2 linked regions of the Saccharobesus litoralis genome follow. The protein of the gene in region 1 interacts with the protein of each later gene in a pairwise test. Links are inferred from orthologs where the notes say so. Each region holds a gene or a part of one and is shown on either strand. Other genes may lie near its edges.

Region 1 (3,573 bases):
ACCAGGGTCTTCACCACCATGTCCGGCATCTATAGCAATAATTAAATCGCGGTTAGTGGTGTTGGTTGCGGTTTTGACCGGTTGATTGACGGTTTGCTTGCCTTCTAGGTCAACCACTAAACGATCGCCATAAGGTTGAGTGGGGGCTAATGCGAAAATATTGGCGTTGAGTGGCTGAGCAAGTTCAATCACGACTCGCCGACTATTTTTTATTTTTGGCGTGCTGTAGCGGATCTTTTTAACTAGTTTGCCTTTGGCCGCGACGGAGGTTAAATCTAACCCTTTACCAGTGTCTTTAAAATCGAGCACCAGACGATTCGGGTTGGTTAAAAAGAAATGTTCAACGCTTGGTTTGTTGGAAAGATCAAATACGACACGGGTTTTGTCGGGGGACGGCCAAATTCGAACACCATTAATTTTGTTCGCTGCATTGACGCAAAAGGTCAAAAGCAAACTGAAAAAGATCAAACTGTGAGATAGCCACTTTTTCATGATGATTAATGTGTTTAAGTTAGTGCCGAAAGTATTTTTTCGCCGCGCGCCGAGTTTGCGTTTAAGCGGATCGCACGATGGTCGTCAACATATTGCATATTAACCAGAATATCGGCAGGTTCCAACCAACCGACGCCTTTTTCCGGCCATTCTATTAAACAAAGGTTATTACCACTGAAATAATCGCGTATGCCCATGAATTCAAGCTCTTCTGGATCGGCTAGGCGATATAAATCAAAATGATAAATATTGACTGACTCGAGCTCATAAGGTTCCACCAAGGTGTAAGTCGGGCTTTTTACATTGCCTTGATAATTAAAGCTTTGAATGAGACCGCGACTAAAGGTGGTTTTGCCCGCCCCCAAGTCGCCTTCTAAATAAATAATACAAGGCATTTCAAGTGAAGCTGCCAATTTTTTGCCAAACGCAACGGTTGCGTCAGCATCAATAAGTTCAAAGTATAATTCTGTCATAGCCACTAAAATGCTTGGTCTCGTGGCGAGCTGGATGAATTAAACCATCTAGCGCAATGCTTACGGATTGACCAATGTTCGAATATGTGCAATTAAATCACTGGCTATCATACCACGTTCTCCTGTTTGTGCAGCAAGATCCCCCGCAGCAGCATGCAAACAAACGGCTAATTCGGCGGCTTGAAACCTTGAATATTGATGAGCTGGTTGTTGGGCTAGCATAGCGGCACATATGCCTGCTAACACATCGCCCATGCCGGCACTCGACATGCCTGGGTTACCCGCAGTGCAAATATGAGTTTGCTGGCTGGAAGTGATGAGTGTTCCTGCGCCTTTTAAAATACTAATGCCGCCATAGCGAGCCGATATTTCGTAATTGGCCGCGTAACGGTCTAACTCTATTTTGTCGGTATTTTGCGCCATTAAACGTGCCGCTTCGCCTGTATGTGGTGTCAAAATCCACTGGGTATTTTTGTGTGGATGTTCAGCCAACCAATTCAAGCCATCCGCGTCTATCACCATGGGTTTATTTAGGCGACAGATATGGCTCATTAAACCATTAGCCCAACCTGTACGTCCCATACCTGGTCCTGCTAATACCACATCGGCTTTATCTATCAGCTCTTGACTGGTCTGCTCAAGGCCATTGACACCAAATACCATGAGTTCAGGGCGGCCGTTGGCAACTTGTAATACATTGTCTGGGTGAGTAATAACCGACACTAAGCCTGCACCCGATCGTAAGCAGGATTCGGCAGCCATTTTTATCGCCCCCGCCATGCCTTTGTCACCACCAATACACACAACATGGCCAAATACACCTTTATAACTGGCGCGTTTACGTGCGGGTAATAAGCTGCGTAGCTCACTCCATTCACTGCGGCGATAATAAGGCTTATTTTGTTGCTCAAAGGTATTTGCCACCGTTAAGTCTGCAAAATGCAGAGTGCCTACATGGTCAGCCGCTTTGGCGGTTAATAAGCCTGACTTAACACCAATAAAAGTGACTGTGTGGTCTGCTATTATCGCGTTGCCTAAAATGGCACCGGTTGTCGCATTTAAACCCGAGGGAATATCAACGCTAATGGTTAATGCGCTGGCTTGATTGATGTTATCGACAATGGTTGACCAACTGGCTGCCAAGGGTCTTAGTGCGCCTGTGCCTAAAATGGCGTCAATAATAACGTCGTATTGGTTAAATTGAATTTGCTCTGATGGCAGTACGTTGCGGCCTAGCGCGATATAATCGTTGTAAGCGGTTAGTGCATCCCCTTTATACGGTGGGCAATCGGGCATAGACATCACATCGATATGCCAGCCAGCGAGTTTGGCTAACTTGGCGATGACAAAACCATCCCCCCCGTTGTTACCTGCGCCGCAGACAACTAGCATTTTTGCTGGTTGGCGATAAATCGCTTGCACTAAACTAAATGTAGCTTGGCCGGCATTTAGCATTAACTGATAAAGAGAAAGATTGTTGGCGATAGCCGCTTGTGCCTCTTGATTACGCACTTGTTCTGGAGTGTAAACCGCTAACGGTAAAGATGACGTTATCATCACATTGCCCTGATTTTTTTAAATAAACTTTGCGTACGTTTTATGTTGTCTTTGTAACATAAAAATGAACGTGGCAAAATTCTCTGATTATTTTCTTGGATCTATCCCTAAAATGACATTAACGGCTGAACAACTCGTACACATTAAAAGCCAAATTAAAGCTATGGCGCAAACGTTAGGTTTTCAGGCGTTGGGGGTAAGTGATATTGATTTATCAATTGAAGAGCCTCGTTTACAAGCTTGGTTAGATAACAATTATCACGGAGAAATGGATTATATGGCGCGCCACGGCATGATGCGCGCCCGTCCTGCCGAGTTGCAACCTGGCACTTTGCGCGTGATTTCTGTGCGCATGGATTATTTACCCGAAGAGGCTTATTTCGCCCAAGATCTCAAAGAACCAAACACGGCCTTTATTAGCCGCTATGCCTTGGGGCGTGACTATCATAAGTTGATCCGCAATCGTTTAAAACGCTTAGGGCAACAGATAAGTGAAAAGCTAGAACAAGAATTAGGCTTTCGGCCTTTTGTTGATTCCGCCCCCATTTTAGAAAGACCACTTGCCGCTAAAGCCGGGTTGGGCTGGGTTGGTAAGCACTCACTTTTGCTGGATGAAAAAGCCGGTTCTTGGTTTTTTCTAGGTGAGTTGTTAGTTGATTTACCCTTGCCGGTTGACGAGCCAGTTCAAGAGCAATGTGGCAGTTGTGTGGCTTGTATGACCATGTGTCCGACCCAAGCTATTGTGGCGCCATACGTCGTCGATGGCCGACGCTGTATTTCTTACCTGACAATTGAACTGCAAGAGGCAATTCCTGAAGAATTTCGACCGTTAATCGGTAATCGAATCTACGGCTGTGACGATTGCCAGTTAGTTTGCCCATGGAACCGTTATGCCGAGTTAAGCTGTGAGCAGGATTTTCAAAAAAGAGGTAATGTTGCAAGTCAGGACTTACTTACCTTGTGGGCATGGGACGAAGATACTTTTTTAAAGAATACCGAGGGCTCGGCCATTCGCCGCATTGGTCATCAGCGTTGGTTACGTAATATCGCG
Region 2 (3,109 bases), 2.1 Mb from region 1 along the record:
AGTCGAGCGCATTCAAGGTCGGCCTGATCAAGAGCTGATACAAACCATGATGTTACGCTCTATGCAGCAAGCTATATATAGTGGTGATAATCAAGGACACTTTGGCTTAGCGTTGAAAGGTTATTCGCATTTTACCTCGCCTATTCGTCGTTATCCTGATTTAGTTTTGCACCGAGCGATTAAATCTGTGTTGGTACAGCAAAAAGCCGCCAAGCGTCAAGGTGGTGAGTTTCAATACCAAGCGGAAGATATTGACCAGTTAGCTGAGCATACTTCAATGACTGAGCGCCGAGCTGATGAAGCCACGCGTGATGTGGCTAACTGGCTTAAATGCGAATTTATGCGTGACCATATTGGATGTACTTATGGCGGTGTTATTTCTGCGGTCACGAGTTTTGGCTTTTTCGTTCGTGTGCATGATTTGTACATTGAAGGTTTAGTGCATATTGGCTCCTTGGGTAACGATTACTATATTTTTGATAATGCCAAGCAACGTTTGGTTGGCGAGCGTACGCGTCAGGTTTATAAATTGGGAGATGAAGTCGTCATTCAAGTAACATCAGTAAACCTTGAAGAAAAGAAAATAGACTTTATCATAGCGCCGCCCGACGCTAAGTTGGATGAGATTGATGATAGGCGCGCGTCAGCCAGTACTAAGCAGCCGTCTAAGTCAGAACAATTGCGTAAAGAAAGTAGCGGCCAAGAACGAGCTGGATCGCGAAGCGACAAGAAAAACTCAGCTAAAAAGAGCCGTCGTTCGGGCAAAGGTAAATCTAAAGCCAAAACCAAAGGTAGTCGCACGCAACAATTAATGCAGCAAGAAAAATCAAAAGGCAAGGCCGGTAAGAAACCGGCAGCTAAGAAAAAAGCAGGGGCTGCGTCAAGCGGCGCCTCTAAAACTAAGCGCAAAAGTAAAAAGCGTTAGGAGATACAGAGTTTGAGTAAGTCTGAAACCATTTATGGTTTACATGCAGTTGAAGCGGCTTTGCAAAATGAACCTGAGCGATTCATTGAATTGCATGTGCTTAAAGGTCGAGAAGATAATAGATTAAATAGTATTTTACACTTAGCTAAGCGGATTGGTTTGCCGGTGCAAACGGCTAACCGACGGGCATTAGATGAGAAAACCCATAATGCGAGGCATCAAGGTGTTGTCGCGCGTGTAAAAGCCGCGCCTACATTAAATGAATCAGATTTAGATGTGATCCTTGATAAAAAAGGCCAATCTATCTTTTTACTTGTGCTCGACGGCGTGACGGATCCGCATAATATTGGCGCTTGTTTACGCACGGCAGATGCAGCAGGTGTAGACGCGTTAATTGTTCCAAAAGATAAATCAGCTAGTTTGACATCAACCGCACGCAAGGTGGCGTGTGGTGCTGCAGAAGCCGTACCTTTTATTCAAGTGACTAATTTATCGCGTACGTTAAAACATATACAAGACAAAGGCATTTGGATAGTGGGTACCGCAGGTGAAGCAACATCAACTTTGCATCAAGCTAAGTTAACCGGACCTATGGCATTGGTTATGGGAGCAGAAGGTAAAGGCATGCGCCGATTAACTCGTGAAAACTGTGATGAACTTATTTCTATCCCGATGGCGGGTGAAGTGTCTAGCCTGAATGTGAGTGTCGCGACGGGGGTTTGTTTATTTGAAATAGTGAGACAACGAAATTTATAGTTTTCTTGCTTGTTGCAACCTTGTTTCGTTGTAAAATAGCAAGCTATTCGTGCTGAGTGATAGCACAAATAGCTTGCAACCAATAAGATTGACCTTTAATCGTATATGGTTGGAATAGCTTGGCGTTTATGCTCTGTTTTGCGGTAGATATCGATAAGTTTATTGGCAACGTCTTCGGCTACCGCTTTCCCTTCTAAAAAGTCATCTATTTGGTCGTAGGTGATCCCTAACGCATTTTCATCTTCTTTTTGTGGGTCTAACTCTTCTAAATCAGCAGTAGGTGCTTTAGTGATTAAGTGCTCTGGTGCACCTAACTCTTTGGCTAATGCTCTGACTTGGCGTTTACTCAAGCCAAATAATGGCACTAAATCACATGCACCGTCACCATACTTCGTAAAGAAGCCAGTGATATTCTCAGCTGAATGGTCTGTACCTAATACTAATCCACCTAACATACCGGCAATCTCGTATTGAATGACCATGCGTGTACGGGCTTTGACGTTGCCTTTTACAAAGTCGATTAACTCATTTGATTGTGGTTTTAAACCCGCTAAGTTTAATTGACTTAGGGTTTCACTATGAATGCCATCTGCTCCCGGTTTGACATTGACGGCTAAGCTTTGTGAAGGCTGGATGAAATCGAGGGCCATTTGCGCATCGGCTTCGTCTGCTTGAATATCGTAAGGTAAACGCACAGCAACAAATTGATAGCCTTGACCATTTTCATTGAGTTCATTAACGGCTAGCTGGGCTAATCTGCCTAGCGTGGAAGAGTCAACTCCACCACTAATTCCCAGTACCAAGCTTTTAACACCGGCACTTTTCATTTGTTGTTTGATAAAGTCGATACGGCGGCGGATCTCAAATTTTACGTCTATTTGAGGCTGAACTTTCATTTGTTCTACTATATATGCTTGGTCCATATTCTTGATTTAGTTGGGGTAATTGACAAGATATATTCAATAATATCTAAAAAACTTGATCGAAACGACAATAAGTTAGCTATTATTGAGTATAAATAAAGTGAATCTTACTCAAGTCAATATTTGTTAAGGGAGTGAGTAGCCAGTGATACGTGTACAAATTTAAACATGATCAGTTGAGTTATCGCTTTTAAACAACAATTAAACCAAATAGGGGAAGGAAAATAATAATGAAATGTGTAACCGCTATTATTAAACCGTTTAAGCTAGATGATGTACGCGAAGCGTTAGCTGAAGTGGGAGTGACAGGCATTACCGTTACTGAGGTAAAAGGCTTTGGTCGTCAAAAAGGCCATAAAGAGACGTATCGCGGTGCTGAATACAGCATAGATTTTTTGCCTAAAGTGAAGTTAGAGATCGTACTGGCTGATGATCAAGTTGAAAAAAGTATTGAAGCAGTCATGAATGCCGCGAGCACAGGTAAAATTGGTGATGGTAAAATATT

The links. Proteins that work in one complex are often made in the same cells at the same time.
Region 2: the proteins of C2869_RS19770 (region 1) and rlmB interact in binary tests that used the Escherichia coli proteins (3 or more experiments, as listed by UniProt). The link is inferred for Saccharobesus litoralis from one-to-one orthologs.

The regions. Positions count from the first base shown.
Region 1 is NZ_CP026604.1:5,225,930-5,229,502, reverse strand. What follows is about bases 275-3,246. They hold C2869_RS19770 (NAD(P)H-hydrate dehydratase), read right to left. Parts: upstream 2,523-3,246; coding sequence 1,026-2,522; downstream 275-1,025. Other genes in these bases: queG (tRNA epoxyqueuosine(34) reductase QueG), read left to right, coding at 2,635-3,246; tsaE (tRNA (adenosine(37)-N6)-threonylcarbamoyltransferase complex ATPase subunit type 1 TsaE), read right to left, coding at 507-965; C2869_RS19780 (N-acetylmuramoyl-L-alanine amidase), read right to left, coding at 275-492. Outside these bases: more of C2869_RS19780, read right to left, coding at 1-274; more of queG, read left to right, coding at 3,247-3,573. UniProt on the Escherichia coli protein: Bifunctional enzyme that catalyzes the epimerization of the S- and R-forms of NAD(P)HX and the dehydration of the S-form of NAD(P)HX at the expense of ADP, which is converted to AMP.
Region 2 is NZ_CP026604.1:3,153,611-3,156,719, forward strand. The notes cover bases 1-2,809. They hold rlmB (23S rRNA (guanosine(2251)-2'-O)-methyltransferase RlmB), read left to right. Parts: upstream 1-937; coding sequence 938-1,681; downstream 1,682-2,809. Other genes in these bases: rnr (ribonuclease R), read left to right, coding at 1-925; nadE (ammonia-dependent NAD(+) synthetase), read right to left, coding at 1,777-2,604. Outside these bases: C2869_RS11270 (P-II family nitrogen regulator), read left to right, coding at 2,835-3,109. UniProt on the Escherichia coli protein: Specifically methylates the ribose of guanosine 2251 in 23S rRNA.